3 regions of the Psychrobacillus syltrankelensis genome follow, and region 2 is predicted to be linked to each of the others. Evidence: predicted binding sites of a transcription regulator. Region 2 holds the regulator's gene; each other region holds the start of a gene.
The links. The regulator CtsR, encoded in region 2, represses protease genes until heat stress. The targets are predictions, from matches to a motif close to ATGGTCAATAAAGGTCAAACA.
Positions count from the first base shown of each region.

Region 1: ACTSKG_RS07405 (ATP-dependent Clp protease ATP-binding subunit) is a predicted target of CtsR. The motif match lies at 5,635-5,655, and genes of this name have one in related genera.
Region 3: clpP (ATP-dependent Clp endopeptidase proteolytic subunit ClpP) is a predicted target of CtsR. The motif match lies at 2,987-3,007, and genes of this name have one in related genera.

Region 1 is NZ_CM144227.1:1,473,514-1,484,660, reverse strand. Features, by position in the region: gene ACTSKG_RS07445 (alpha-amylase family glycosyl hydrolase) at 1-192, shown strand, start outside; gene ACTSKG_RS07440 (DUF3231 family protein) at 236-748, opposite strand; gene ACTSKG_RS07435 (DegV family protein) at 879-1,730, opposite strand; gene ACTSKG_RS07430 (Cof-type HAD-IIB family hydrolase) at 1,749-2,564, opposite strand; gene ACTSKG_RS07425 (prolyl oligopeptidase family serine peptidase) at 2,696-3,454, shown strand; gene ACTSKG_RS07420 (metal-sulfur cluster assembly factor) at 3,503-3,811, shown strand; gene ACTSKG_RS07415 (hypothetical protein) at 4,235-4,474, opposite strand; gene ACTSKG_RS07410 (Crp/Fnr family transcriptional regulator) at 4,836-5,531, opposite strand; gene ACTSKG_RS07405 (ATP-dependent Clp protease ATP-binding subunit) at 5,759-7,885, shown strand; gene ACTSKG_RS07400 (YjzD family protein) at 8,332-8,520, opposite strand; gene ACTSKG_RS07395 (beta-ketoacyl-ACP synthase III) at 8,683-9,618, shown strand; gene fabF (beta-ketoacyl-ACP synthase II) at 9,647-10,879, shown strand.
Region 2 is NZ_CM144227.1:2,707,920-2,719,066, reverse strand. Features, by position in the region: gene radA (DNA repair protein RadA) at 1-765, opposite strand, end outside; gene ACTSKG_RS13140 (ATP-dependent Clp protease ATP-binding subunit) at 1,028-3,475, opposite strand; gene ACTSKG_RS13135 (protein arginine kinase) at 3,472-4,566, opposite strand; gene ACTSKG_RS13130 (UvrB/UvrC motif-containing protein) at 4,556-5,101, opposite strand; gene ACTSKG_RS13125 (CtsR family transcriptional regulator) at 5,123-5,590, opposite strand; gene ACTSKG_RS13120 (GNAT family N-acetyltransferase) at 5,760-6,209, opposite strand; gene rsgA (ribosome small subunit-dependent GTPase A) at 6,232-7,239, opposite strand; gene ACTSKG_RS13110 (ABC transporter permease) at 7,595-8,545, opposite strand; gene ACTSKG_RS13105 (ABC transporter ATP-binding protein) at 8,514-9,437, opposite strand; gene ACTSKG_RS13100 (class I SAM-dependent methyltransferase) at 9,568-10,251, shown strand; gene ACTSKG_RS13095 (ABC transporter ATP-binding protein) at 10,516-11,147, opposite strand, start outside.
Region 3 is NZ_CM144227.1:3,688,829-3,699,975, reverse strand. Features, by position in the region: gene ACTSKG_RS18310 (hypothetical protein) at 1-536, shown strand, start outside; gene ACTSKG_RS18305 (GNAT family N-acetyltransferase) at 628-1,074, opposite strand; gene ACTSKG_RS18300 (TPM domain-containing protein) at 1,163-1,975, opposite strand; gene ACTSKG_RS18295 (LemA family protein) at 1,975-2,553, opposite strand; tRNA gene ACTSKG_RS18290 (tRNA-Arg) at 2,853-2,924, opposite strand; gene clpP (ATP-dependent Clp endopeptidase proteolytic subunit ClpP) at 3,089-3,685, shown strand; gene ACTSKG_RS18280 (HPr family phosphocarrier protein) at 4,269-4,526, opposite strand; gene whiA (DNA-binding protein WhiA) at 4,546-5,487, opposite strand; gene ACTSKG_RS18270 (gluconeogenesis factor YvcK family protein) at 5,533-6,492, opposite strand; gene rapZ (RNase adapter RapZ) at 6,497-7,381, opposite strand; gene ACTSKG_RS18260 (NUDIX domain-containing protein) at 7,359-7,856, opposite strand; gene trxB (thioredoxin-disulfide reductase) at 8,838-9,788, opposite strand; gene ACTSKG_RS18250 (tetratricopeptide repeat protein) at 9,859-11,147, opposite strand, start outside.

The DNA of each region.
Region 1 (11,147 bases), 1.2 Mb from region 2:
CGTCCAGACAAGGATGGAAAGTATAAGTTAGTACTAGATCGTGAACTAGTCGAACTTTATCAAGTAACCGACCGTAAAGGTTTAAATACATCTTATATAGTAGCAATGTGTGTTGCTTACCTAATGTTTATCCTATTTTTAATTATTGTTTGGAAAAAAGGAAAACAAAAAAACTCGAAGCAAAATAACTAATTAAAAATGAGCTGACTAGTTTCTAAAGTCAGCTCATTTTTTCCTAACTTTTTTCTGGGTAGTCAACATGTAGCGGTGGAGGTATTAACCAACCCTTACTTTTATTTAATCTTAATAACTTTGCACCAAGCTGTGCTTTATTTGTATGAAATTGACCATACATCATCGCTACATCTTCTCGTACCGACATTCCCATAGCTTGGCTACATGCAACTAAACCTGCTGCTACATCCATAGAAAGTGCTGCACTTATTTCTGGATCGTTGAATCTTGCACCTACTGGAATGTCTTCCAAACGTGCAACTGGACGTGCAGGTGGAGCAGGAGGCAGTCCAACTGCATTCACCTTTAATATCTTTTCTAATTGTTTGTTCTCATCTTCCATACTTTGTACAGCTTCTTCGATTAATTTCTTTAATTCATCATCGCCTGTGTGATTAAAAAATGTTTGATAAGCAGCTATTAGGCCATTGTTAGTAGCTACATTCGTCCAAATGCCGAATACTTCACCATAATGCAAAGGTTCATCTTTCGAATTTCCACTTAAAATTCCCATATTTACACTCCAATTCCTAAATAAATTCATGAATTTCTTCACGTATTGTTATTATGTGTAGAAGTGATAGAACTATTCAGAAAAAAAAAAGCCGAAATTCTATAGATTAATAGAATTCCGACTAAACATTTTAAGATAATTTATTTAAAAAGAATAATGCCAATGTGTCTGGACCTGCATGTGCTCCAACAGTTGAGCCAATCAGATGAATATCAATGCTTTTTGGATGATATCGTTCTTCTATTAATTGCTTTAGTTCAAGTGCTGTTTCTTCGTCATCACCGTGACTAATAGCAATATTTTGTTCCTCTAAATGATCTCCACGTTCCCCCATTAAATCTATCATGCGTTTGATCACTTTTTTACGTCCACGTATTTTTTCAATTGGAACTAGTTTACCTTCTTCGACATGAAGAAGAGGTTTAATGTTGAGTAGTCCACCAATAAATGCACTTGCTTTAGAAACTCTTCCACCACGGGCCATATAATCTAAGTCTTCTACAGTGAAAAGATGTTCCATATGAGTAGCCGAGAATCTGATTTTCTCTTCAATAATTGATAGGGCAAGTCCCTCATCTCTTAAACGAACTGCCTCTTTTATTAGAAGTCCAATTCCAAGTGATGCACATTTTGAATCGATAATAGTTAACTTTAAGTCAGGATATGTTTCCATTAGCTGTTCCTTCATCATCACCGCTGTGCTATATGTTCCAGAAAGAGCAGAAGAGAGGGCAATGTAGAAACCTTCTTCTCCTGACTTTGCAAGTTCTTCAAACAGTTTCAAAAAAAGTTCTGGTGAAGCTTGAGATGTTTTTGGTTGTTTTCCAGCTCTAATTGCTGCGTATACTTCTTTAGAATCTATCCCTATAATATCTTCGTATTCATCATTGTCTATATGCACTCTAAGTGGTATTAATTCTACATTATGTAATTCAAAAAAAGATTTAGGTAAATCACTAGCGCTATCAGCGAATAATTTCATTTCCATCCTCCTCAATTATCACAATTCTCTTAACTTTAATCTCTCCATTAAAAACTCAGCAATACCTTCTTCATTATTGGTTAAAGTTATTTCATTTGCAATCTGTTGAAGTGGCGAAATTGCATTTCCCATTGCTACGCCAACTCCAGCATATTCAATCATTTCTAAATCATTGTCTTCATCTCCAAAAGCGATAATTCGTTCTCTTGGAATGTCTAAATACTCGGATACTTTTGCTAAGCCAACTGCCTTGTTTAATCCATGTCGAACTATTTCAATTACGTCCCAAGGAGCTCCCCAACGACGATGATCAATTACTTCGGCATGAACATCTCGTAAATGATTACGAACTAAGTCTACTGAATCTTCCTCGGCATGAATTAGCAAGCTTGTTGGATCCGTTTTCAAAAAGGTCCTTAAATCACCTGTAGTAATATGTGGATTACCAAGTGCAAAAGCAGAAATCATTTGTTCATCATGATGATGCAAGTACACGTCATCTAATACTTCGGCGAGCATATTTTTAATTGAAAAGCTTTGAACAGCTTCTACAACTTCTTTAACAACTTGAAGTTCTATTGGTTTATGAATGGTATTCCAGGAAGAATTCGTTGGATGATGCACAAATGCTCCATTAAAGTTGACGATCGGAGTATTTAAACCAAGCTCCTTATAATACATCTCACTTGATCTATATGGTCTTCCAGTTGCGATCATTACTTCATGACCTTGATTTTTGGCTTCTTGTAATATATTCTTCGTTTTATGTGAAATTACCTTCTCATCTGTTAATAAGGTTCCATCTAAATCCAAAACAATTAAGTGACGTTGCATAATAAATCTCCTTTCCTTCTATTAAAGTGTATCGTTTTCCACTTTAAACGTCAAAATGGTAGTACCTATGCTTTTGTATATTTCAATTTACTTTGTTAATATAATAATTAGAAAAGAGAGGTGGTTTATGAATGATTGTACAAATAGAATCATGGGGTAATATACCTTTACTACATATTTATAATGATCAGACAAATAATCACTCTCCTATTGTGATTTTTTTACATGGTTTTGAAAGTGCGAAAGAGCACAATCTGCACTATGCTTATCAGTTAGTAAATCAAGGGTGTCGAGTAATTTTACCTGATGCACATTTACACGGTGACAGAGATGAAAAATTAGACCAAATAGAAATAAGTCTTCGCTTTTGGGAAACTGTTTTAACTTCCATTGAAGAGGTAGGAAAAATAAAAGAGGAGCTTATGGAACGTGGATTTTTGAACGGCCAAAAAATTGGTATTGGTGGAACATCAATGGGTGGTATCACTACACTTGGTTGCTTAACTATTTATCCATGGATAAATGCTGCCAGCATTATGATGGGAACTCCATGTTATGTTCAACTTGCGAAAGCACAAATTGAACAAATCGAGCAAAAGGGATTTCAAATTCCATTGAATTCAAAGGAAAAAGAGGATATGTTCAATACATTATCTACATTTGATGCTTCCATTCATATGGAAAAACTATCAAATAAACCATTGTTTTTTTGGCATGGAGTAAAAGATACTGTCGTACCTTTTGAGTCAACTGCTCTTTTTATTGAGGCTTTTGAAAAACAATTTGGAAATGAACATCTTGTCTTTATGAAAGAAAAATCGGCAGGTCATGCAGTTAATCGGAAAGGATTGCTAGCTGCAACTAAATGGCTTGCAAACAATTTGGCATAACGAGAGTACTTTGTTATGATGAAGAAAAGTAGTAAGGGGGTTTATAAAATGGATCAAGATATGAAAGATAGTATGATGAGTGCTCTTGAAAATGTAATTGACCCGGAATTAGGGATAGATATTGTAAACTTAGGATTAGTATATGATGTTGAGTTAACGGACGAAGGAATTGCAACTGTTAAGATGACTCTTACTTCAATTGGTTGTCCAATGGGACCAATGATAGTAGATCAAGTAAAAACGGCACTAGGTGAATTACCTGAAGTAAAAGAAACAGAAGTTAATATTGTTTTTAATCCACCATGGTCAAAAGAAAATATGTCTCGTTATGCGAAAATTGCACTAGGGATTCGATAAAAGTCTCCCTTATCCAACAAAACAAACGCAAGGATCACGATATAAAGATATTGCTGCTAGATATAATGTTTATCACGTATAAATTAGGGAAACTCTTATTGTGAGAGTTTCCCTAATTTTTATTTTAAAAGATAAGAAACTATATGAAATATCGTCCTGCGATCCCAGTGTTCCTAGTACTTGAAAGAATTAAATAATACTGGGGGGATTTTCGTTTCAGGTGGACGCTTTCCGCGGGGTGAGCGATGAGCCTTCACCACAGCTCACGCGTTCGTTGTGATGACTCATCTGTCTTCGAGGAACGAAGGCTAAGAGCGCCACATCGTGTGGCAACACCTTCGTGACCAACATCCTGTTGGCCTCCGTCTAGAGTCGCCACCTTTCACTACAATCCATTAAGTGAGTAGTACCTAACAAGAAGATTTAGTTCAGCATCGTTAAGAGGTTAGAATTAGTTGAAGTAAACGTAGTGATCATGCCATCCTGTAATCGTTGTTGAATAAGAGATGCTATTGCTAGTAGCACAGTTTTTTTCTTAACACTGATTTGCGCTATCTCACACAAAGTTAACTCTTTATATGTAGAAATGGTTGCTTTCACGATAAAATTGGTTGCTTTCGTCTCGAGATTGGTTCCTGTCTCTGTAGAATCTGTAGCTTTCACCTTACAATTAGTCGCTCTATGACAGTTTTTAACTTTTCCCTTCTTTATAAATAGGCAGCATCTATTGATAAAGAAGCGCTGAGCGGACGAAATTGCATCTTCGTCCGCTTTTAAAAGTATAGGAAAGCCTTTATTCTCTCATTAACCAAAATAAATGCACTATTTCTTTGCAAATTCCAAGAGGGCGACGGATAAACATCCACTACAGGATTACCGAGAAAAAGGCTCGTGAAGTGACGCAGTCACTTCACGAGCCAAATTATAGCGGTAATGATGTAGCCAATGTTTCATCCAAAGTACTCTAGAAACGGTGAAGACAAAATGCACTTAAAGGACGCTTGCGTTTTTCTTAAAAATATTTCTAATCTATCCGACAAATATGTAGTGGACAATTATCACACTCAATTTCTTTTCTTAAAAAGTTTATATCATTAATAGTTATTAGCCCTTTATTAAGCGAAATGACCTGTGACTTTTTAATATCGTTTAACATTCGATTTACAACTTCTCTACTAGTTGCACATAGGTTAGCTAATTCTTGATTGGTCAAATAATGATCTATAAGGATGCTTCCATCCTCTTGGGGAATTCCATAAGTATTAGAAAGACGAACTAATGTTGAAAAAAGAGCTCCCTTTTTACCATGTAGAAGTAAATCTCGAAATCTTGTCTCGTTTTTTAAATGATTTAATTGAATAAATTTCATCCATTCCATCATAAGTTCAGGAGAAGTGCTTAAAAACTTTTCCAGTTGAGATCGGGAAAGGGATACAATTTTTGTAGGCTCTATCGTATGAGCAGACACAGAATGATAAAGAGTTTCACAAAAAACAGATGTTTCTCCAAGAATACTTTGAGAATTAGTAATTTTTAGTGTGAATATTCTACCACTTTCCGTATCTTTCGTAATTCTTACTGAACCTTCTAAAACATAATATACTTCATCGGAACGTTCTCCTTCATGAAATATTGGACGCTCTTTTTCTATTTTGTTAATGGAACCAAATTGTTCAAATAATGAGTAAATCCCCATGAATATAGGAGTATTCTCATTCATATAAAATCACAACCTTTCCATTCATAAAACAATAATAGCATAATAAACCTATTCTAATGATCACTTTTCTTTACAAATTATATGAAAAAATATTATAATCATATTAGTCAAAGAAGGTCAAACTTTTTCGAGTGTTATGCTGTGAGTATTTTAAAACACATTTCACTGCCTACAGCTGGGTTTGACAGGTATGAAGCCGAGAAGTAATAGTTGAGGAGATGTTTGGTATGCAAATGAAGCAACAAGACGAAAAAAGTCCGTTAGAGACATATGGACGTAATTTAGTTACTGCTGTAAAAGACGGAAAAATGGATCCTGTTATTGGACGTGATCAAGAAATAAGAGACGTTATTCGTATATTATCTAGAAAAACAAAAAATAATCCTGTGTTAATAGGGGAACCTGGCGTTGGTAAAACAGCAATTGTAGAAGGTTTAGCCCAAAGAATAGTGAGAAAAGATGTTCCAGAAGGATTAAAGGAAAAGGAAATATTTGAACTAGATATGAGTTCTTTAATCGCAGGTGCGAAATATCGTGGAGAATTTGAAGAACGACTTCAAGCTGTATTAAAACAAGTGAAAGATAGCGAAGGTCAAATTATTTTATTTATAGATGAAATTCATACAATTGTAGGAGCTGGAAAAACGGACGGAGCAATGGATGCAGGAAATATGTTAAAACCTATGCTTGCACGAGGTGAATTGCATTGTATTGGGGCAACTACATTAGATGAATATCGGATGTATATCGAAAAAGATCCAGCTCTCGAAAGAAGATTCCAGCAAGTACTTGTAAGAGAACCTTCTGTAGAAGACACGGTTTCTATTTTACGTGGACTAAAAGAGCGCTTTGAATTACATCACGGAGTTCGCATTCATGACCGAGCTATTGTTGCCGCTGCGGAATTATCTAACCGTTATATTACGGAACGCTTTTTACCGGATAAAGCAATCGATTTAGTAGATGAAGCATGTGCAATGATTCGAACAGAGATTGACTCGATGCCTCAAGAGTTGGATGAAGTCACAAGAAAAATGATGCAGCTTCAAATTGAAGAACAAGCGTTAATGAAGGAAAAAGACGCTGCAAGTAAAAAAAGACTTGAACAAATACGTAAAGACCTGAAAGAATTAGAACAATCCTCAAGTGAAATGCGTAACAAGTGGCAACAGGAAAAAGAATCAATTCAAGTTATTCAACAAAAGAGAGAAGAACTTGATAGATATCGTCGAGAATTAGAAGACGCAGAAAACAAGTACGACTTAAATAAGGCTGCCGAACTTCGTCATGGCAAAATTCCTCCGTTAGAAAAAGAACTTCAAGTATATGAACAACAAGTAAGCGAGGAAACAGAATCTCGCTTATTACGGGAAGAAGTAACTGCTGAAGAAATTGCGTCCATCGTTTCTAGATGGACTGGAATTCCAGTAACAAAATTAGTGGAAGGTGAACGGGAGAAGCTTCTTCGTTTAAAAGAAACACTTGGTGAAAGAGTAGTTGGACAAGACCAAGCAGTGCAATTAGTAACAGAAGCTGTATGGCGTGCACGAGCTGGTATTAAAGATCCTAGAAAGCCTATTGGATCTTTCTTATTTTTAGGTCCAACAGGTGTAGGGAAAACAGAACTAGCCAAGTCTCTCGCTGCAAATTTATTTGATTCGGAAGAGCATTTTATCCGCATTGATATGTCTGAATATATGGAGAAACATAGTGTATCTCGGTTAGTGGGTGCCCCTCCTGGATATATTGGATATGAAGAAGGTGGCCAACTGACCGAAGCGGTACGTAGGAACCCTTATTCTGTAGTACTATTAGATGAAATCGAAAAGGCACATCCAGATGTTGCAAATATTTTATTACAATTAATGGATGATGGTCGAATAACAGATAGTCAAGGTAGAATAGTTAATTTTACGAATACTGTCGTAATATTAACTTCTAATATCGGCTCACAATTTCTTGGAAATACTACTGGAATTATTAGTGAAGAGGAAGAAAGCCTTGTAATGGCTTCTTTAAGGGAGCATTTTAAACCAGAATTATTAAATCGTTTAGATGACATTATTATGTTCCACTCTTTAACCACACAACATTTTGAAAAAATAGCTGAGAAATATGTCAAACAACTTCAAGATCGTGTCCGCGAACAAGAAATTAATTTACAAGTGGATGAAGCAGTTATTGAATGGATTGTAGTAGAAGGTACGGATGCTGCATTTGGTGCAAGACCACTTAAACGATTTATCCAAAGAAACTTAGAAACCGCAGTAGCTAAACTGTTAATCGGAGGAACCATTCTTCCAGGAAGTACAATTACTGCTTCTATTGAAGATGGCCAACTAGTTATTAAATAGAATATTGCAACATTCAAGTGTTAACTTGAAAAAATCGTAAAATAGAATTACCTAAAATCGCAATATTACACGTTTAGTATGAAAAATCACTTAGAGTTTGCGATACACAAGGTTGATCTTGCGTTATCCTGTTTTAATTTGCGTTATAGAGAACTGATTTGCGATACGCACGTATGGTAATAAAAAATCACATAGAGTTTGCGATATGAAAGGTTGAACTTGCGTTATCCTGTTGTTAATTTGCGTTATAGAGAACTGATTTTGCGATACGTACGCTCGGTAATGAAAAATCACTTAGAGTTTGCGATACACAAGGTTGATCTTGCGTTACTCTGTTTTAATTTGCGTTATAGAGAACTGATTTTGCGATACGCACGCTCGGTAATGAAAAATCACTTAGAGTTTGCGAAGGCTAAAATAAAAAAGCTCCCGAAAAGGGAGCTTTTTTAGTGATGTTCTGATGTAGTTGGTTCGTTTGGAATAATTGCAGAGATGATAAAAATCATAATTGCAACAGGGATTGACATGATCAAGCCATTAGATAATACAAAATCTACATTTTGTACTGAGCTTACTACGTAATTTAACATAGAAACTAGTATTACGGACCAAATAAGTGTCATAATATATTTCATTTGTTTCACCTCAAGCTATTTTTACTATGTTTATCATATCATAACGTCAATCATTTCAAAAGAATATTTGCAGATTCAAACTATGTTGTTGAAAAATGTTCACTAATTCGTTATTATTATTACCAGGTACTAATAATAGATTATAAGAAAAGAGGAACTTTCGTGAATGCAGGAATAATTGGATTAGGAACTTATTCACCAGAGCATATTTTAACAAATGAAGACCTTGAGAAAAAAGTAGATACATCCGATGAATGGATTCGAACTAGAACTGGTATTGAAGAAAGAAGAATAGCGGGACCTGAACAAGATACATCTCACTTAGCTTTTGAAGCAGCTAAAGAAGCAATTAAAGATGCAGGTATTACACCTGATCAAATCGGACTTATACTTGTAGCAACTGTAACACCTGATCGTCCGTTTCCAAGTGTTTCTACAATGCTTCAAGATCAACTTGGTGCAAAAAATGCAGCAGCAATGGACATCTCTGCTGCATGTGCAGGCTTTATGTATGGTTTAGTTACTGCAAAACAATTCGTAGAGTCTGACACGTATTCTCATGTACTTGTTGTTGGAGTGGAAAAGCTTTCAAAAATTACAGATTGGGAAGATCGAAATACAGCTGTTTTGTTTGGAGACGGAGCAGGAGCTGCTGTTATTAGTAAAGTTTCAGAAGGTCGTGGAATCTTGTCGTTTGAGCTAGGAGCAGATGGCAATGGGGGCAAGTATTTATTCCAAGATGGACCTTATCTGGCGATGAATGGCCGTGAAGTTTTTAAGTTTGCAGTTAGACAAATGGGTGAGTCAGCAGTTAATGTTATAGAGAAAGCTGGTCTTTCAAAAGAAGATATTGATATGTTAATCCCGCATCAAGCGAATATTCGTATTATGGATTCTTCAAGAGAAAGATTAGGATTACCTGTCGAAAAAATGTCAAAAACTATCCATAAGTATGGGAATACTTCATCTGCTTCTATTCCACTTTCACTTAAAGAAGAAGTAGTGAATGGAAAAGTAAAAGACGACGACATTATTGTTATGGTTGGTTTCGGTGGCGGCTTAACTTGGGGCGCTATTACATTAAAATGGGGAAAATAAAAGTTAAACATCGGAAGGATGATTATACATGACAAAACGTAGAGTTGTTGTAACAGGAGTCGGTGCTGTTACACCACTAGGAAATGATATAGAAACAACATGGTCAGGTATTAAAGAAGGAAAATCAGGCGTCGGCATGCTTACACGATTGGATGCAAACCAATTTTCCGCAAAAGTGGCAGCCGAAGTAAAAGACTTTGATATTGAGAAATATATTGAGAAAAAAGACGCTCGTAAGATGGATCGTTTTACTCACTATGCGCTTGCAGCGTCTATTATGGCTGTGGAAGATGCTAATTTAACGATTACTGAGGAGCTTGGACTTCGAACTGGAGTATGGATTGGCTCAGGAATCGGTGGGATGGAAACATACGAAGCACAGTTCCGTGTATTTTTAGAAAAAGGAGCTCGTCGTGTTAGTCCATTTTTTGTTCCAATGATGATTCCAGATATGGCGGCAGGTCAAGTTTCTATTCATTTTGGAGCGAAAGCGGTTAATTCATGTACCGTAACAGCTTGTGCATCTGGAACCAATTCGATTGGTGATGCATTTAAAGTAATTGAACGTGGTGATGCGGATGTAATGATTACAGGTGGTGCGGAATCACCTATAACACATATGTCTGTTGCTGGATTCTGCTCAAACACAGCACTTACTTTAAACACGGATCCTCAAACTGCTTCAAGACCATTTGATGCAAACCGAGATGGCTTTGTCATTGGAGAAGGAGCAGGAATTATCATTTTAGAAGAATATGAGCATGCAGTTGCCCGTGGAGCAAAAATTTATGCAGAAATTATTGGGTATGGATCAACAGGTGATGCTCATCATATTACTGCTCCTGCGCCAGAAGGAGAAGGTGCTGCTCGTGCAATGCAACAAGCAATTGCAGATGCAGGTATTAAACCAGAGCAAATCGATTATATTAATGCACATGGAACGAGCACCCCGTATAATGATCAATTTGAAACAATGGCTGTAAAATCAGTATTTGGCGAACACGCATATAAATTAGCGATGAGTTCAACAAAATCAATGACTGGTCATTTACTTGGAGCAGCTGGTGGAGTGGAAGCTATTTTTACAGTACTAGCTTTAAAAGAAGGAATATTACCTCCAACGATGAATTTAGAAACCCCAGATCCAGAATGTAATTTGGATTATGTACCAAATGCCGCTAGAAATGCTGATATTCAGTATGCAATGAGCAATTCATTAGGTTTTGGTGGTCATAATGCGAGTATTTTATTCAAAAAATAATGTTAAATAATGCATAGTAAAATTAAAAAAGTATTTTCCAAATTGAATGGAAAATACTTTTTTATTTTGTCTAAAAAGCTTAGATACTTCAATGGGTTAAATCACTAAAATTTAGATTCCAAAGTTTCCAGTTGCTTGCTGTTCATTAAAGAATTTGTGCGAATTTTTTATTTTATTTAAATAATTTATCTAGTTCCAATTTTCGTAACAAATCGTTGATATAACAGATTTTATAGATAATTCTTCAATTTCAAAAAAGAGTAAATTG
Region 2 (11,147 bases):
ATTTTTCTGTGACCTTAAAATTCGGTACGTATGATGGCGTTCACCTTCAAAATATAAAACTGTATCTACCATATGCTCAAGTAAACGAGGACCGGCAATCTGTCCTTCTTTTGTTACATGCCCTACTAAAAAGATTGCTATATTTTTTGTTTTCGCAATACGCATTAGTTCAGCTGTACATTCTCGAACTTGAGATACACTTCCAGGAGCACTTGTCACTTCTGGATGATGTACCGTTTGAATGGAATCGACGATGACAAATCTAGGCTCTACACTATCAATTGTTTCATTGATTAATTCTAAATTGGTTTCTGAATAGATATAAAGTTCACCAGAAGTTACACCTAAACGCTCCGCACGAAGCTTCGTCTGTCTAATCGACTCCTCACCAGAAATATATAAAACGCGCTCACCTTTATTAGCTAGTAGTGCAGAAACTTGTAAAAGTAAAGTTGACTTTCCGATACCCGGGTCTCCACCGATTAATATAAGGGATCCAGGTACAATACCACCGCCAAGTACTCGATTCAACTCCATGAGTTCCGTTTCTACTCGGGGTTCATCAACTGTTTCCACTGCAACAATCGGCGTAGCTTTTTGCGCTACTCCCGTAGAATGTTGGAATGATCGTTTCGGTCCTTTCGAAACAACCTCCATCTCTTCTACCATTGTATTCCATTCACCGCAACCAGGACATCTTCCCATCCATTTTGCTGACTCATAACCACATGAATTACACATAAATTTCGTTTTTCGTTTCGCCATTTGATCCTCCTATGTAGAAAAAGCCACCAGCGCTGTATCAAAAAGAGTCCGTATATTGCCCTAACATCGTTTCTAAACGACTGAAAACACTTCTATACTTATAGCATTATTTACCTCTACACCCTTCAACAAACAAGAGTCGAATTCCGAAGAAGATTCCATTTCGTCATATAAATATTGGCTAATGACCCTAAGGATAGGCGCGCTGTAGCTTAATTGAAAAAAGGCATTCCTTACACGAAGTTTGGAATGCCCCAGAATATTAATCCTCTGTTACTGCTGATTTAATCCGGACAACGAATTCGTCATTCTCCACGTCAAATACTACATGTTGACCAGTTAGTACTTCACCTTTAAGCAACTCTTCCGATAACCGATCTTCTACGTGTTTTTGTAATGCTCGACGTAATGGACGTGCACCATACGTTGGATCGTATCCTTCTGTCGTTATTTTATCTTGAGCCGCTTCTGTTAACTCTAACTCAATACCTTGTTCTTTTAAACGTTTTGCTAGTTGTTGAGTCATAAGCGTTACTATTTGCTTTAAATGCTCTCTTTCTAACGAGTGGAACACAATCATTTCATCCAAACGATTTAAGAATTCAGGGCGGAATGCTTTTTTCAATTCTTCTAGCATTTTACCTTTCATATCTTTATAATCTGTTTTTCCACCGTCTTGTAGGTTAAATCCAACGTATTTATTGTATTTAAGTGCATCTGCACCTACGTTAGATGTCATTATAACAACTGTATTACGAAAATCAACTGTACGCCCTTTAGAATCAGTTAAACGTCCATCTTCTAATACTTGAAGAAGAATATTAAACACATCAGGATGTGCTTTTTCTATTTCGTCTAACAAAATGACAGAGTAAGGTTTACGACGTACTTTTTCAGTTAATTGGCCACCATCGTCAAATCCAACGTAGCCTGGAGGAGAGCCAACAAGACGAGAAGTCGAATGCTTTTCCATGTACTCAGACATATCAACACGAATCATTGCATCCTCGTCACCAAACATTACTTCTGCTAATGCCCGAGCAAGTTCGGTTTTACCTACACCAGTAGGTCCAAGGAAAATAAATGATCCAATCGGTCGTTTTGGATCCTTTAGACCCGCTCGAGCTCGACGAATTGCACGTGAAATTGCATCGACAGCTTCTGCTTGCCCAATTACTCTCTCATGAAGCTTTTCTTCTAATTTTAATAACTTTTCAGATTCTGTTTGGGCAAGTTTCGATACTGGGACTCCCGTCCACATAGAGACAACCGCTGCGATATCCTCCACTGTCACCTCAGACTCTTCTTTTCCTTGTTTTTCTTTCCATGAGTCTTTCATTTGTTCTAGTTCATCTTTTAGTTTCTGTTCTTTATCACGGAAAGATGCGGCTTTTTCAAATTCTTGACTTTGTACTGCAGCATTTTTCTCCGAACGAACTGATTCTAATTTAGCTTCTAATTCTTTTAAATTAGGTGGAGTTGTATAAGAGCGCAGACGAACCTTTGAACCAGCTTCATCGATTAAATCAATTGCTTTGTCAGGTAAAAAGCGATCCGAAATGTACCGATCTGACATTTTAACTGCAGCTTCTACTGCCTCGTTCGTAATTTTCACACGATGATGTGCTTCATAACGATCTCGTAAGCCGTAAATAATTTGAATAGCTTCATCCACTGATGGTTCATCTACTTGAATTGGTTGAAAACGACGTTCAAGTGCTGCATCTTTTTCTATATATTTACGATATTCATCTAGTGTTGTTGCACCAATACATTGAATTTCGCCACGCGCTAACGCAGGTTTCAAAATATTTGAAGCATCAATTGCACCTTCTGCTCCACCTGCTCCTATTAGTGTATGAAGTTCATCGATGAATAATATAACATTTCCAGCTTGGCGAATTTCATCCATCACTTTTTTCAAACGATCTTCAAATTCACCACGGTATTTCGTACCTGCAACGACAGTCCCCATGTCCAATGTCATTACTCGTTTATCGCGTAATATTTCCGGCACTTCATTTTGTACAATTTGTTGTGCAAGTCCTTCAGCAATGGCAGTTTTACCTACACCTGGTTCACCTATTAATACAGGGTTATTCTTAGTACGACGTGCCAAAATTTCTATAACACGCGTAATTTCTTTACTACGCCCAATAACAGGATCTAAAGTACCTTCTCTCGCAATTTGCGTTAAATCACGTGCTAATCCATCTAATGTTGGAGTACTAGCAGGTGCAGCACTATTACTGCCGTTTCCATGAGATTGATCAGTACTTCCTAACAATTGAAGCACTTGTTGACGAGCTTTATTTAAGCTAACTCCGGCATTATTTAAAACCCTTGCCGCTACTCCTTCTCCTTCTCGGATTAATGCGAGAAGTAAATGTTCCGTTCCAATATAGGAGTGCCCCAGCTTGCGAGACTCATCTACTGAAAGTTCGATAACTTTTTTCGCACGAGGTGTGTAGTGAACAATTGGACCGACTTCTTCAGCTCCTGTACCAACTAACTCTTCGATTCCAGCTTCAATAACTTTAGGATCTACTTCTATCGCTTCCAATGCTTTTGCAGCAATTCCACTACCTTCTCTTATAAGTCCAAGTAATATATGTTCTGTTCCAATTGATTCATGCTTTAGGCGAATAGCTTCTTCTTGTGCTAGTTGTAATACTTTTTGAGATCTTTGTGTAAATCGATTAAACATCATGCAAGTTCCTCTCCTTTTGTTTTAGGATTTTCTCCCATTTTTAACCGTTCCCTTAATAACTTTGCTCGAAACGTATCCCGTTCAGAAGCATTCAAAGTGGTTTCTGCATATTGTTGTAAAAATCCTGGTTGCATAAAAACCATACATTCATTCAAAATAGTCACATCTACATCTTCTATAAGCCCTATATCTATTCCTAGACGTACGTCAGACAGACATCTAGCAGCTTCCTCTGTCGTGATGATACGTGCATATGATAAAGTTCCCAATGACCGGTATAACCGATCTTCTAGTGTATTGGCAGAATGATTTAATAGTGCAATTCTTGATTCTTTTTCTTTTTGAATTATTTGTTCCGTAATACTTTGAAGATCCGAAAGAATATCCTCTTCCGTTTTACCTAATGTAGTCTGATTAGATACTTGGTAAACGTTTCCGAGGGCTTCGCTACCTTCACCGTAAATTCCTCTCACAACCATTCCTAATCTGGAGATAATTGTAACTATTCTGTTCATTTGCTTTGTCATTGTTAGAGCTGGTAGGTGCATCATGACAGATGCTCTTAAACCAGTTCCGGTGTTAGTTGGACAACTTGTTAAATAACCAAATTGCTCATCAAATGCAAATGGTAATGCTTTATCTAAAACTCGATCGATTGTATCCGCTTGCGCGTAAGCTTCTTGAATCTGAAGTCCGGGAAACAAGCATTGGATTCGAATATGGTCTTCCTCATTAACCATCACGCTAACTGACTCATCGTCGGAAAGTAAAACCGAACCAGTCATCGGTGAATTGGCAAGCTTAGGACTAATTAAATGCTTTTCAACTAATACTTGTCGATTTAATTCGGATAAATCTTTTATTTGAATAGAGGAGAAGTTCATTTGTAATTCTTCATCTGCATCTAAAAGTGTGGCGGAAACTGAATGGTCAATTTTATGCGCTTCATCCTCAGTAAATGCTAGTGGAAATCTGTAGCCATTTAAGTTTCTTGCCAAACGAATTCTTGTACTCATTACAATATCCGAATGATCTCCACTACCGGCCATCCAGCTAGAAGGAGAATTATCTAAAAAACGTTCAATCGACATGCTTTTCGTCACCTCCAGAAGAAATCCTACTCTCAAGTTCTCTTGCCTCGTCTCTTAACTTGGCAGCTTCCTCGAATCGTTCAGTTTCAATGGCGTCCTTCATTTGCAAACGAATAGCCTCAATCCTTTTTTTCAGTTCTAATTTTTCGCCTAGTGCTCCTGGTGCTTTGCCTACATGTGTAATGTTTCCGTTATGCAGTCGTTTTAGTACATTAGGTAACTGGTTACGAAAGCTATTGTAGCAGGAGGCACATCCAAATTTTCCTTCATCTAAAAATCGTTGGATAGACCAACCACATTCATCGCAAACTAATTTGGGTCTATCCTGTTTTTGATGTATTGGTTGTTGTTCTGCATGATTAAACCAGTTTGATAGTAGCTGGTGCAGAGATAACGGATCTTGTTTATACTCTACGTAAAACGGGTGGAGACTATTAGCACAATTCTCACAATAATGTCTTTCAAAGTGTTCACCGTTATGCACTTGCGTAACCGTTACTTTAGCTGGTCTTTGCTTACAATTTTCACAAATCACTTTTCAACACCCCGTTTAACTTCACTTTATTTCATACTTTAATGTTAGCAACATGGCACATAATATTCGTGAGCGTAATTCATCCCTTACGGGTAGTGGAATTGCAAGAGTAGTTCTATTAAGCCCAGCTAGAATGAGCTTGGCTTCTCGTTTAGAGATTACCTCTTCATCAATTAATCTGAACACTATGTCTTCCGTCATTGATTCCGATGCTCCATTTTCTAGGCTCTGTATAATATGCTCAATCAAATCAGCCTTTGTATGCGCACGAACGCGGAGAATTCGAATATATCCACCACCACCGCGTTTACTTTCCACTAAATAACCGCGATCTTGGGTAAAACGGGTATTTATCACATAGTTGATCTGAGAAGGAACACATTGAAACTTTTCTGCAATTTCACTTCTTTTTATTTCAATTTGGCCCTTACTCTCTTCTTCTATAATAGACTTTAAATAACCTTCAATTATGTCAGATATATTTTTCATCTTCTCACCTCTTCTCGCAAACTGACTTTGACTAACTTTGACTATATTATAGCGAGAAAATTTTATATGTGCAATTGATATGATTCGTAATGAAAAAAACAAAAAACTACTAACCGAATGGTTAGTAGTTAGCTTGCTTCAAAGGGGGCACTTGTATTCCACAAATCTTTTATTTGTATATTAACTGTGTAATAAAGAAGTCTGGTTCAATTTCAATATCATTTATTTTTTTGAATTCGAAGCGTTCGTACAATTGAATAGCAGGGGTATTTTTCGCTCCAGTTGAAACTTCAATGTGCTGATTTGCCTTTTTGATTTCTAATACATGCTTTAATAATATGGATGCAATTCCTTTACGAAAAAAGTTCGGATGTACAACTAGTCTACAAATATCTATAAGTTCATCAGTATTTATAAATGATATAAAGCCGGTCAATTGCGACTCTTCATAGTATCCGATAAAAGTTTCCTTTGAGGTCATTATGTCATGAATAGAATCATGAATCTGAGGAATTCCATTAAATCCGATTAACTCCGCCTCTATTTTATAAGCAGGTACCTGAATTTCTAAAATCTCCGCAGCAACTTTTTCATCTTGATGAAGGAGGTTCTTTATCATCTTATTACTCCTTTAAAAGCAATTATTTTTTCTTCTTATAATTACTTCTTTGTATTTTGGTCACTTGCTTCCATTTGTCTCGTTCTACTTTTCGAGCGACGATATCATTTTTTCTTTCAATATGCGCAAGCTCTTTTAATAGCTTCAAATAGTTTTTATATCGTTCTTCTTTGAGTGAACCTGTTGAAATTGCTTCTCGTATAGCGCATCCTGGCTCTTTTTGATGTTTGCAATCACGAAAGCGGCATTCATCCGCTAGTTCTTCAATATCTTTAAAACTTGCACTTATGCCTTCACTACTTTCCCATAGTTGGAATTCTCTCATCCCGGGGGTGTCAATTAACAGACCTCCGCTTGGAAGCAACGATAACTCACGATGCGTTGTCGTATGACGTCCTTTACTATCATCTTCTCGTATATCACTAACCGCCATTACTTCTTCTCCAGATAATGCATTAATCAACGAGGATTTGCCAACTCCCGAAGAACCTAAAAGCGCTCCTGTTTTACCAGCTGATAACAGTACCGAAAGTTCCTCGATTCCTTCTCCCGTGACGCTACTCACCGCAAAAATATCTACACCAAAAGCGACAGATTCCACCTCATTAATATAATAGGACAAATCGTCACAAGTATCTTTTTTTGTCAGCACCACAATCGGTGTTGCACCTGAATCCCATGCCGCTAATAAATACCGCTCTAAACGACGTACATTAAAATCGTGATTAAGAGACATCACAAGAAATACAAAATCAACATTGACAGCGATTAACTGTATTTCTGTTGTCTGACCAGCTACTTTTCTTGAAAACTGGGAACTGCGTGGAAGGACTTCTTGAATAATTCCTTTTTCTTCTCCAGGCATTTGCTCCAGCACTACCCAATCTCCTACCGCGGGAAATGCTTCTCGGTCATGATCAAACTTGAATTTCCCTGACAGAGAACATAGCCATTCTCCTTCATTTGTTACGACACGATATAAGTGTTTATGCTCAAGTAAAACGCGACCCGCAATTCCTTTACCGTGCATTTTTTCTTCCCATTTATTATTCCAACCATATTTTTCGATTAAATTCAATTTAACTTCCTCCTAATTTTGGGTAGAATAGCGGCAATGCCTATGTCTACCCAAAGGGGTAAGGCATCGAAGCTAAACAATAAAAAAACCATGACTGCACGAATCAGCAGTCATGGTTTCCCGGTCATTAGTAAAGAAGCATATCAAATAGAAAAGTAAGAAACCTTACTTTTTTAGAGACATATAGAGTGGGACATCATGAACTTACTGATTCGCTGTTTAATATTTACACTAGCCATAATGCCTCACTCCTTTCCTTAAGTTATTTTCAGAATACTATAAGTATTAACAATATGTCAACAAAATTTTATGCAGTTACATCTCTCTTCATAAAAGACCAGTAACTAATAACTAAAAATACAATGACGTATATTAAAATTACCACGATAGAAAAAGGCATTGTTAACCCATCTATTATCGGATGATTTTCGCCTATATATTGAGTTAGATTGGTATTTGCAAATAAGATATATTTAGCAAAATCAAACCTAGCTAACATGAACGTAATATTTACACCCATGAACATTAGAAAGATGGATATACCAATAGCAAGAGAACTCGAACGAAACACCGAACCAATCATAAATGCAAGCGTTCCAATAACAAATACATTCACAAGAGAAAGTCCAGTTAATAATAGAACCCTACCCCAAAAGGAAACTTCTATTACTTGACCATTTACTACATCTAAATACATTCCTGGGACAGAATCAAAGAAAATATAAGCTCCAATTACTCCAAACACAAATAGAATGATGGACATTACTATTGCAAAAATTCCTACAGTTAAAAGTTTAGAGGTTAGTATTTTCCACCTTTTCACCGGTCTCGTTAAAAGCATTTTAATCGTCCCTTGAGAAAACTCAGACGCAACAATCCCAGCTGCCACTATTACTGAAAATAACGTAATAATGGAAAGCATGTTAGGAATGTTACTAATAAATCCCTTAATGCTATTGGAACTTATTGGCGCAACATCTTGATCTAGACGATACTTTTCCACTGCCAGGGAGTCTTTGTCACCTTGCAATACGTCATTGGACAAGTTAGGATTCTCAAGTTCTTGCTCAAAATACGTAATCTTCGCTTGTGAATTCTGTTTCCAGTTTTCCACCGAGTCAGTTTGGTTATTGACCCATTTTGTAATACCTGCAGATCCAATCATTAATAGGGCTACAAGTACAACCATCACCCAAGTAGCTTTTTTACTCCACAACTTTAACCATTCATTTCGTATGAGATTCAGCAATTTGCCCACCTCCTGTCATTTCTAAGAATTGATCTTCAAGTGTTTTTTTATGTGGACTGAATGAATAAACTTGTAGATTGCTTTCAACCATTTCAGCAATCATGACTGGTACAGCCTCTTTTTCTAACGGAACCACAAAGCCGATGCCTTGAAATTCTACCTTCATATCTTTAGATGCAAAAAAAGCATTTGCCATTTCTTTAGGAGATGCCTCCACGTAATAATGTGACTCCTGATCCTCCTTAACCTCTTTTATAGAGATTAACTTCCCATTTTGTATAACAGCGATTCTATCACACATTAATTCTATTTCAGCTAGTAAGTGGCTGGACACAAAAATAGAAACTCCTTCTTCAATAGCTATTTTACGCAAGTACAATCGGAATTCACGAATTCCAGCTGGATCCAGTCCATTTGTTGGCTCGTCTAATATTAAGAACTTCGGTCGGTGTAAAAGCGCTTGTGCAAGTCCAAGACGTTGACGCATTCCCAGTGAATAAGTCGAGACTTTTTCATTAATCCGATTTTGTAATCCCACTTGAACGATGACTTCATCTATTCTAGCCTTTGTCACGTTCTTGTTCATTCTCGCAAAGTGTAGCAAATTTTTATAACCACTCATAAACTTATACATTTCTGGATTTTCTACAATTACTCCAACTTTACTCATAGACTGCTCAAAGTTAGTAGAAATTGCTTGCCCATCAATAAATACTTCTCCTGATGTTGGCTTCATCAGGCCTGTCATCATGCGTATCGTTGTTGTTTTCCCTGCTCCATTCGGCCCTAAAAATCCTGTAATTTGACCTGGCAATAAATCTAGGCTGAGATTATCAATAATCTTCTTTTTTCCAATTACTTTCGTTACATTTTGTAGTTTAACAATTGGTTTTGTTTCCATTTCCTCACACCTTCCTTACTAGGTAATACGTTTTTATAGCGCAAAAGTTCATTTTTTTAAGTAAAATATTTTTATACAATCATATTTGTAATTTTTAGGTTACTGTAAAGTGCATTTAGGAGGAATGAAAATGGAATTTGATGCAAAACTTTCAAAACAATATGATAGCGGAATTAGAAGAGCCTTACCTACTTATGATCCGATGCTTCGATTAATTGAAACATTCTTACGAGCTAACACCGTGGGAGATGCAAACATATTAGTTGTGGGAGCAGGTGGTGGCAATGAAGTGACTAATTTTAGCACAAATAATCCAAGATGGACGTTTACAGGAGTGGATCAGTCTGAGACGATGTTGGCAGTTGCAAAAGATAAATGCAAAGAAGCTGGAGTAAGTGATCGCGTAGAATTGATACAAGGTACAGTGGAAGACGTGGAAGGTTTAAATAATTTTGACGCTGCTACTTGTATTTTAGTTTTACATTTTATTCATTCCTATGAAGAAAAATTAAAAACACTTCAAGAGATTCATTCTAGATTAAAAAATGGAGCTCCTTTCGTATTAATCAGTAAGTACGGGGAGCCTACAAGCGTTGAGTTCAAGGAACGTTTGAAACTTTGGAAAAGTTACTGGCTAGATATGACAAAACTCTCTATAAATGAAGTAAATGAAATGGAACAGGACATCCTTTCTCTTTCCTATTTACCTAAAGAAATGATTGAACAATTGCTAGCAGAGGCCGGTTTTAACCGAATCGCCATGTTTTTCTCCACAACCCTTTTTGGTGGATGGATTTGTTATAAGGGGCAATAGAATAGAAGCATCTACTTTGGCAGATGCTTTCAGACTGTTGACAAACGCTCGCATTCTTCGTTGCTCCTGCGCACAGCTCGTCGCAAACAAAAACGCTTGCTTGGCACTTCGTTGTAAGCTCATGAACTTTAGTTCTATTCGCTTCCGCCTCGTGCTGGCGCGCCTCGACTGACAAGCGTTTTCAAGACAGTCTGAAGAGATACCAATTAAAAATGACTTTGTCTACAACCTGAAAGCATCTATTTAGGCAGAGGCTTCTATATATTAGTTATATAAATGACAAGCTACAAAGTGACCCGGTTCTTGTTCCTTCCAAGCCGGCTTTTTTTCAGAGCAAACTGCCATAGCATGTGGACAGCGTGTTCTAAACACACATCCAGAAGGAGGATTAATCGGACTAGGCAACTCTCCTTGTAATAGAATTCGCTGCCGTGATTCCTCAATATCTGGATCCGGAATAGGAATAGCTGACAATAATGCCTTTGTGTATGGGTGCAAAGGATCGTCATATAACTGACTACTCGTTGTTAGTTCTACCATATGTCCAAGATACATTACGCCAATTCGATCAGAAATGTATTTCACCATAGATAAATCATGGGCGATAAACAAATATGTTAACCCTTTTTCCTTTTGCAATCGTTGTAGCAGCATCACTACCTGCGCTTGAACGGAGACGTCTAGAGCCGAAATCGGTTCATCTGCAATGATAAATTCAGGATCTAAAGCTAATGCACGAGCAATCCCGATGCGTTGTCTTTGTCCACCTGAAAATTCATGGGGATAACGATTGGCATGATCCCTATTAAGCCCAACATCCTCTAATAACTCATATACTCTACTTTTGAGCTCTTCTTTCGAATTGTACAGTTTATGTATTTCCATTGGTTCCGAAA
Region 3 (11,147 bases), 980 kb from region 2:
AAGAATTTATTTTTTCTACTTCTGAACCTGGAAAAATAGGTAGATATAATAGTTTTAAAGGTGGGGGAAGCATGGAGCTTATAGAGAAAATAAAGAATTTTAGCGCATATGTTGGAGACAATGATGTAAGAACACCATCTTTTAGAGATACCATATCCTTTGACACTCTTTGCTTCACTGGTAAGATTTACGAGAATGATAATACAGAGAGAAATCTCCATGGATGTACATCCAATAGAAAACAAATAAATTCTATTTTGGCACCTATTGATCTTCTTCCTATCAAAGAGGCATCAGAGCAAGAAATCAAAGAGAGGTCTGAAGCTCTTCTCCGAATTGATAATTATCACATTCTCCTAACAAACGAGGTAGATAAAGGAACAACTTTGTATACCATTACATTATATGAGGATGGGGTGCTAATGTTTGCTCCAGGTTTTGATTTAGGATTTCATGGCGACATCACTACTGGACCACATGTCGTAATATATGATGGGATCAAGACGATGCTAGATGAATTAGCTGAAAAACAATAATCAAAAAAACCAACTGATTGTTGGTTTTTTCTTGTTGAAAGCTAGATTTTTTGCGACATAAAAAAAAGAAGAGTCTTCGCTCTCTCCCCACTCATAATTTCAAAACAAACTCCGCTTCCCCTTCACTGATCTTACCTGTTTTTTGGAATCCGAAGCTTTCGTATAGTTTTATAGCTACTTCATTATCTGGCTCGGTTGATAGATAGATCGTTTCGCAGCCATCCAATTGCTTCATCTCGTCCAATATCAACTGAATTGCTTCTCTGCCGTAGCCCTTCCCCTGACAGGCGTAATCAATCATTAATCGACATATCCAATAATTCTTAGTATCTTCATCTAATCCATACATCGTGAAACCAATAATCTTGTTATCTAACTCTATTCCTCGAACAATCCATCCAGTCTCGTAAATGGATTGCACAATAGATAGCGCATTGGAGGCTACAAATTTTTCTACTATGGACGCCTTCCCATCCACATTAGTCGTCAAAAAAACCGTCTGAAGCCAGTTATCCTTGTTGATCTCTACTAGTTTCATTCCCAAATCCCCCATTCATTACTTTGGGTACACAAAAAGAAATTCTAACAAAGAAAAAGCCCAACTAAGGGCCTTTTCCATTTATAATTTACCACTTACGTCCAGCTCCGCCGCCTCCGGAACTACCACCGCCGAAGCCACCGAAACCTCCGCCTGATCCTTTTCCACCGCCTCCGAAGCCGCCACCAAAGCCACCTCCGAAACTTCCCGGACCAAACATAATAGAGCGACGTCTTCTACCGTTACTACCTCCGCCGCCTCCACCATTTCTCATGATTGTATATATGAAATAAATTACAACCACAATTCCAATAATAGTGGAAAACGAGAAACCTTCATCTGATGAAGATGGATTTTGCGGTTCCAAGAGCTCGCCTTCTAATCCATATTCTTTTGCTACTTCATTATAGAGCACTTGATACGTAGAAAGAACTGCTTCATTGACAGAACCTTGTTCTAAAAATGGATACGTATATTCATCCAGTATACGCCCAATTTTCCCATCAGGTAATGCCCCTTCAAGGCCTTGGCCGACTGAAATATATACATCTCTATTACCTTTTTTAGTAGGATCTGTTTCTATTACAAATAAAACACCATTATTCTTCTTTGGATCCCCAATTCCAAATTTTCTTATGACATCTACACTAAATTGATTTACGTCTTGCCCATTTAGTGAATTGATAATCATGACGACAATTTGTGAACCAGTTGCTTTATCTAATTTGAGTCCAAGCTCTTCTATTTGTTTTTTTGTCGATGGAGACAAAAATCCTTCATAGTCTTGCACGTAGGATTCACCAGGAATAGGTTTTGGTATATCAGATGCAGCTACCGTTACTAATGGGATAGAAAGAAATAAAAGTAGCGCAACTATGAGCATTCGCGCAACTTTTTTCATTACTTGCCATCTCCTTTAAAATCAACGACAGGGGCATCTTTCGCATTTGCGTCTGCTTTAAAATATTCTTTTTGATCGAAGCCAAAAATAGAAGCAACAATACTTCCTGGCATACGTTTTACTTTTTTATTGTAGTTTGAAACTACTTCATTATAGTCTTGTCTTGCAACGGATAAACGATTTTCTGTTCCAGCAAGTTCATCCATTAATTGACGGAAGTTTGCATCTGCTTTTAAAGCAGGATAATTTTCTACTACTACTAACAATCTGCTCAGTGCTCCAGATAACTGATCATTCGCAGTTGCCTGTTCCGCCGGTGTATTCGCCCCTGCTAATTTCGAACGTGCATCCGCGATATTACTAAGTACTTCTTTTTCATGTGAAGCAAAGCCCTTTACTGTATTCACAAGGTTTGGAATCAAATCCATACGACGTTGTAATTGGTTTTCAACTTGAGCATATGCTTGGTTGACATCTTCTTCTCCATTTACAAAACCGTTATAGCTCGGTACTAATATAGCCGCAAAAAAAGCAATAATCACAATAATAATTACTAGCGGTCCTAATAATTTCTTCATCTCATTCACCTCTAATTAAGTATATTATATTTCTACCTTTAAAACTAAAATGCGAAACCTACTTATCTATACGAAAAAAACATTAAATGGTTTCAAAAAATGCTTTGATTAATATAAAGATTGTAGGGTAAAGATGAATAGAATAGTTTACGTTTAGAATAGATAATATTAGGGACCATCATGATCCTATACCAACAGAACAAAAAATTAAAATAGATGGCATCGAACTTACGTTGAATAAAAAACACTTTAACCATGTGATACCATGATTAAAGTGTTCCATGTTTTTATTGTATTGATGCCCTCGGCGAGGATCGAACTCACATTCCAAGCTTCGGAGGCTTGTGTGTTATCCATTACACTACGAGGACAAGCGACTTATCTATTATACAAATAGAACGTGCAAAATTCAACCTATCATTTTGAAGCTTAAAATTTGACCTTCCTTGACCATAATGTGTATGATAAAGTTACAACTGAGAGAATATTTCTCAGTAAACAACTTACAATACCACCTTTGAAGGAGGCAATCAGGATGAATTTAATTCCTACAGTTATTGAACAAACAAATCGTGGGGAACGCGCATATGACATTTATTCACGATTACTAAAAGACCGTATTATCATGCTTGGAAGCGCTATTGACGATAATGTTTCTAACTCCATCGTTGCCCAACTATTATTTTTAGAAGCAGAAGATCCAGAAAAAGATATCTCCATCTATATTAATAGCCCAGGCGGAAGCATTACTTCTGGTATGGCAATCTACGATACAATGCAGTTCATCAAACCAGATGTACAAACGATTTGTATCGGTATGGCCGCTTCTATGGGTGCTTTCTTACTAACTGCTGGAGCAAAAGGGAAACGTTATGCGCTTCCTAATGCAGAAGTTATGATTCACCAACCACTTGGTGGAGCACAAGGGCAAGCAACTGAAATCGAAATTGCTGCTAAACGTATCTTATATCTACGCGACAAGTTAAATGGCATTATGGCAGAACGTACTGGCCAACCTTTAGAAGTCGTTTCAAGAGATACAGATCGTGATAACTTCATGACTGCAGAACGTGCTAAAGAATACGGTTTAATCGACCATATCATTTCCCGTAGCGAAATGAAAAAAGCTTAATAACAATTGTACCCAGGGAAACTCCAATTTCCTTGGGTATTTTTTTGCGAAGGATAGCTACTTTTGGACACATTCTGAGTGCCACATAACCCAGTTTGAGCACCACATAAATTGGAACCAGCACCACATAACCTAGTCTGAGTACCACATAAATAGGTACGAGTACCACATAACCTAGCCCGAGCACCACATATAAGCACCTACCGAGGTCATCAGCACCTAAACCGTCTCCATAAGCACCTACTAGATGTCATCAGCACCTAAACCGCCGCCATAAGCACCTACTAGATGTCATTAGCACCTAAACCGTATCTATAAGCACCTACCGCGGTCACCAGCACCTAAACCGCCGCCATAAGCACCTACCGAGGTCATCAGCACCTAAACCGGCGCCATAAGCACCTTACTAGAGGTCATCAGCACCTAAACCCTCGCCATAAGCACCTTACTAGATGTCATCAGCACCTAAACCGGCGCCATAAGCACCTACCTTACAAGACGTAAACAGCTTTTCCGAACTATGTGACTTATCAACGAAAAAAAAACGCCTTTTCGTCCGGAATGACGAGGGAGGCGTTAATTTCTATGCTTCATTTGAGATAAATTTTGCTAGCGCTTCTACTGCTTCTTCTTCATCCGAGCCATCAGCACTTAAGTTTACAGTTATTCCTTTGCTTATTGCTAAGCTCATAATTCCCATAATACTTTTTGCATTTACTTTTTTATCTTCCTTTTCTAAGTAAACATCAGCAATATAACGATTAGCTTCTTGAACAAATAATGCTGCTTGCCTTGCTTGCAACCCTGCTGGTAATTTCACTTCCACATGTTTTTCTGTCATGATTATACGCTCCATTTCACTAAATTGTCTCGCCTCTACGAAGTGCATCTGCAATTTCATCTATTTTTCGTAAACGATGATTAATACCGGATTTACTTACGTTCCCAGTCGAAACCATTTCACCTAATTCTTTCAATGTAACATCTTGATATTCAACACGCAACCTTGCAATTTCTCTTAATTTTTCTGGTAGTTGATCTAAACCAACCGAATTCTCGATAAATCGTATATTTTCAACCTGTCTAATAGCGGCACTAATCGTTTTGTTTAGATTCGCCGTTTCACAGTTAACGAGACGATTTACACTGTTTCGCATATCTCGTATAATTCGAACATCCTCAAACTTCAATAATGCATGATGTGCACCAGCAATGCTTAAGAAATCGGAAATTTTTTCTGCTTCCTTTAAATAAGCAACATAGCCTTTTTTTCGTTCGATCGTTTTTGCATTTAGCTCGAATTCATTCATCAGGTCTACGAGTGCATCACTATGTGTTTTATATAATGAATAAATTTCTAAATGATAGGAAGACGTCTCAGGATTATTAACGGATCCTCCTGCTAAGAAAGCTCCTCTTAAATAAGCACGCTTACAGCAATTCTTTTTCACAAGTTCTTTTGAAATCGAATATTCGAATTGAAAGCCCTCATTTAATATTTTCAAATCTTCTAGTAAATTCTTTGCACCTTCACGAACACGACAAATATATATATTATTTTTTTTCAATCTCATTTTTTTTCGAACAAGCAATTCTACTTGATATGGGTATAAAGATTTTATCAAAGTATATAGCCTTCTTGCTATTGCGGCGTTTTCTGTTTGAACATCTAAACTAAGCATTTTATTGCTAAATGACAAAGAACCATTCATCCGAATAAGTGCGGAAAGTTCAGCTTTTGCACAGCATGGTTTCGATTCTTCTTGCGTCATTTCTTTTTTTGTTTCAGAAGCAAACGACATATCCGTTTCCCCCTTTCTTGCTAGAGACTGCTAACGATTATTCTATTAACCCGCATACTCTACTAGCCATTTTGCGACTTCTATGGAATCATGGCGAACTGCACCATCATACACAACTGAAATATCTTTCTTTACGATTTCTATATTTAATGTTTCTAATACTTCCACATCTATTTTAACAGGAGAAGCTTTTTCTTGTTTATATAAATATTGCACGTTTTCAGGAATCTCTTCCTTGCTAATTAAGACTGTATCGATGAAATTTTTTCCCATATGATCGATAAGTGCTTGAACATGATCTGAAGCAGTATAATTACTCGTTTCCCCTGCTTGAGTCATTAAATTACAAATATATACTTTTTTTGCTTTAGAGTTTATTATTGCTTTTTTTATATCTTCTACTAATAAGTTAGGAAGAATACTCGTATAAAGGCTTCCCGGTCCAATTGCTATGATATCTGCTTCTGCAATGGTTTTAAGTGTTTCCGGTAACGGTTTCACATCTTCGGGAGTAATAAATACTTTTTTTATTTTCTGATCATACTTCGGAATTTTGGATTCTCCACTAATTATTGTATCATCCTCGTATTGCGCGTGAAGTGTTACTAGCTGGTTTGCAGCCGGAAGTACTTTTCCATGCACTTTCAATACTTGGCTCATTTCCCGGATTGCATTGGCAAAATCTCCGGTAATAGAAGTTAATGCAGTTAACATTAAGTTACCTAAAGAATGACCTTCTAATTCAGTAGAATTGGAAAAACGATACTGAAACATTTCCTCCACAAGAGGCTCTACATCTGATAGTGCAGCTAAAACATTTCGAACATCACCAGGTGGTGGAATATCATATTCATCTCGTAATCGCCCAGAACTTCCACCATCATCTGCTACAGTAACAATTGCTGTAATATCGATTGGAAATTTCTTTAAACCACGAAGTAAAGTTGATAATCCCGTACCCCCACCAATTATAACTATTTTCTTTTGGTGTTGTGTACGATTCATTACTTCATTCCTTTCTTATTGTAACATCTCTGTGCGTAATAATCGTTTTATCGTCTGCTTTTAGTTGTTTTCCAAAGTATTCTGCAAGTGTAACTGAACGATGTTGTCCACCGGTACATCCAAATGCAATGACAAGTTGAGTTTTACCTTCCCGTTTATATTGGGGAATCATAAATAAAAACAAGTCTGTTAACTTTTCGATTAACGTTTTTGTGTCAACCCATTTTAAGACGTAACTAGAAACTTCCTCATCTAACCCCGATTTCAATCTTAATTCCTCTATATAATAAGGATTGGGTAGAAAACGAACGTCAAATACTAAATCCGCATCAATAGGAATACCATGTTTAAAGCCAAATGACATAATATTTACAGTAAAAATCTTACTTCCTTTTGCAGAAAATTCATCTTGTATTTTTTCACGTAATTCACGAGGTTTCATTTTGGAAGTATTATAAATGAATTGTGCCCTTCCTTTTAAATCAGATAATAACTCTCTTTCTTTTTTTATCCCATCTAAAGGAAGTCCAGAGTTCGCTAGTGGATGCGATCTTCTAGTCTCTTTATACCTTCTCACTAAAACTTCATCTTCTGCGTCTAGAAACAAAACTTTAGGAGTAACAGAAGTTGCTTCCTGAAGACTATTAACCGAATCAACTAAAGTATGAAACATTTCCCCCCCTCGCAAATCCATTACCGCTGCAATATTACGAGGTTGTTTATTGGAATCTATCATTAAATTGATAAATGTTCCTAAAAGTTCCGGAGGTAAATTATCGATACAATAATAGCCTAGGTCTTCAAAGCTTTGAATTGCTACTGTCTTTCCTGCTCCTGACATACCAGTGATAATAACCACTTCAGTTTCAAGCTTTTGCTGACTTTCCATTGTTTACTTCTCCCTCCACTGACTGTTGAATCGTTTCTTTTATTAGCGTAAAGTCGGGTGTGTATACAAATGTACCATATTGTATTCCTTGCTCTTGAACAGCAAATAACAGATTCGTTCGATCTCCTTCAGCCATAGGTAATACATGTAAGTCTTCTACTGGATGCCATTCTAGGATGCCTTCATTTGTTTCTTGAAAAGGAGTTCCTTCTAAATCTTTTGCGACAAATGTAAATAGCATCCACTCATCTATTTGGTTACCATTTTCTTCAATGACCATTGTATAAATACCCTTTAAATGGGGGTCGATTGGAATCGTATTCGTCTCTTCTGTAAACTCTCTAATAGCAGAATTCAGAATGGACTCACCAACTTCCATTTTTCCACCTGGGGCAACGTACCAATTTCTTCTAGGCTTTTTTAATAAAAGAACTTGCCCATCTTTGCATATGAGTAAATTTGCGATTCGCTGCAAGAATAATCACTCCAAAACTATCTTTACTTATTATTAAATATTATACATGAAATTCATTTGAAATGCGCATGTGCCCTTTAAGAACCTCTTGTTTTTCCCTACCCGATTGCTTTGGATGAAATATTTGCTCTGGCGTGCTCTCGTATTGGCGGAAAGTGCTCTCGCATAGGTCGTTAACGCTCTCGTTAAAGAGGAGTGCTCTCGTATAGGCGATGAGTGCTCTCGTATCGGCCGTTTACGCTCTCGGTAAAGCTAGATTGCTCTCGCATTGCCGATGAGTGCTCTCGTATAGGTGGTTAACGCTCTCGGTAAAGCGGATTGCTCTCGCATTGACGATGAGTGCTCTCGTATCGGCCGTTTACGCTCTCGTTTAAGCGGATTGCTCTCGCATTGGCGCGGAGTGCTCTCGTATCGGCCGTTTACGCTCTCGTTTAAGCGGATTGCTCTCGCATTGACGATGAGTGCTCTCGTATCAGCCGTTTACGCTCTCGGTAAAGCTAGATTGCTCTTGCATTGGCGATGAGTGCTCTCGTATAGGTGGTTAACGCTCTCGGTAAAGCGGATTGCTCTCGTATAGGCCGTTTACGCTCTCGGTAAAGCCAGATTGCTCTCGCATTGGAGATGAGTGCTCTCATATAGGCCGTTTACGCTCTCGTTTAAGCGGATTGCTCTCGTATTGACGATGATTCCTCTCGTATAGGCCGTTAATGCTCTCGTTAAAGCGGATTGCTCTCGTATTAGCGATGAGTGCTCTCGTATTGACCGTTTACGCTCTCGCATAGGCGGATACTTTTGAGTATGACAATTACTTAGTAGAATAGTTTACATTTTCTATTAACACTCAAAAAGAGGCTGCTTCATCGATTAAAATCGAGAAACAGCCTGTTCAAATATTGCTTATATAAAAAGGGGTATTTATACTCCTTAATATACACCTTATTTATTTCAATTAGGTTACAAATGGATTAAAATAACATTAAATTATACGTTTGCAGTATTTTTATCTTTAAGATTTTCAATATAATGTTGTGCAGCTTGAGCAGCTATACTGCCATCTCCAGTTGCAGTAACAATTTGTCGAAGCATTTTTTCGCGCACGTCCCCAGCGCCGAAAATTCCAGGAACCGATGTTTCCATTTTTTCATTCGTAACGATATATCCATTATCATTTAAGATACCTAAGCTTTTGAATGGTTTTGTTAAAGGTAACATTCCTACGTAAACAAAAACTCCGTCTGTTTCCAATTCTCGTTCTGAATTATCTATTGTAGAGACCAATTTTACTCCAGCTACTTTTCCGTCTTTGCCATTAATCTCTTTAATTGTAGTATTCCAAATAAAGTCGATTTTTTCATTGGCAAATGCACGATCTTGTAGTATCTTTTGAGCACGTAACGCATCGCGACGGTGAATAATCGTTACTTTTTCCGCAAACTTAGTCAAAAAAGCACCTTCTTCAACGGCAGAGTCTCCGCCGCCTACAACAACAAGTCTTTTTCCTTTAAAGAATGCACCATCACATACCGCACAATAACTTACTCCGCGTCCTCCAAGTTCCGTTTCACCTGGAATTCCCATTTTCTTATATTCAGCACCAGATGAAATAATTACTGCTAATGCTTTATATTCTTTCCCACTAACTTTTACTGTTTTATATTGTTCGCCATCTACGATTTCTGCAACGTCACCGTATGCATACTCAGCACCGAATTTCTTTGCATGGTCGAACATTTTTGTAGAAAGTTCAGGACCTAAAATTGTTTCAAAACCTGGATAGTTTTCTACTTCTTCTGTATTCGCCATTTGTCCACCAGGAATCCCGCGTTCAATCATAAGTGTTGAAAGATTTGCACGAGAAGTATATACAGCGGCAGTCATTCCAGCAGGCCCAGCTCCAATTATTATTACATCATAAATTTTTTCTTCAGTCATTGCTAATTCCCCCTACAATTCTACTAACACTCAATCTATAGGATTTTTGTACTTGCTTCAACTATTTTGCTTATGCATTAAATAGCGGCAAAAACTGAATTAGTTCATTGACATATTTGGTTAAGGTATTTGTAGTAATCCCGTACTGATCCGCAAAATACTTTTTCGTCACATTTTTGGAACGTGATGATTCAAACATATACTCAGTTGCAGCTGCTAATGCTTTTGGATTTTTGAAGCCATATCCCTTTTCTAATGCACGTTCTATCAACATAAACCACATTTGAAACAAGTAAGTAGCTGATTGTGCAAGGGGTTTATATTTTTCATATAACAAATCTGTTGCTGCAATTGCTCGTAAAAAAGCTTTTTCTGCGACAGACTTTTCATCAAATGAATGTCCTAAGGATTGTGCTAAAAATAATTTTTCCATTGTATTTAATTCTTCTACCTTAATCCATTGCGGATGAGAAATTATTTCTTGCCGATGTTTTGATTTTCCTAACAAATAAAAGCCAAAGATTCGTTCACTTACATGTTTACTTTGAAGCTTTTCCAAAATGAATTCCTTTTGATGTTCTGACCCATGGGAGTTGATATCTTTCATTTGAGGTAACCATGGCTCGAATCCCGCTTTTTCTGGGTCTAATTTGAGAAGTGTCTTCCAAGCATTCCGGGCAATTTCCTCATGCCCTGCAAAGTATGCGGAATGAGCTAACCAAAAATAAAAGCCTGGGTCCCCTTCAAAACCTTTTCGTTGTAAGCTCCGTAACCATTTAAATGCCTCTTCATATTTTCCAATCAATGCAAAAGTTGCACCCATTTTATATCGATGCTCGATAAAGTAGGGATTAATCTTAGATAGGAAATCACTAATTTCTTCTAATTCTTCTGTATTTTTTTCATAATAATGAATAACAGCTAAATTACAAAGCGCATGAATATTCCCTCTATTTTCACTTAAAACTTGATGAAGTAAGGCTTTTGCTTGCTCTTCTTCTCCTATATAGAAATAAGCTAGCGCCAAGTTATTGTAAGCTGCCCAAAAGTCCGGATTATCAATGATCAATGATTCCAGCAATTCTACAGCTTCTTGAAATTTTCCTTGCTCCATTAAACGTCGTGATTTTTCTTGAAGAAAAAGAGCTTCACTAGACGGACTTCCCATTTCCATAGATTCCATATCTTCTTGCTCTGTAAAGTCTACTATCTCCATTGCTTCTTCTGTATACTCTCCGCGAATATCCATTTCTAAATACATTTTTGCAAATCGATTGGCATCCATAAAGTTCCCTAAATGTGCATTTACTTCGGACAGGAAAAAAACAATTTCTGACTCTTTAGGATCAACATCGTATG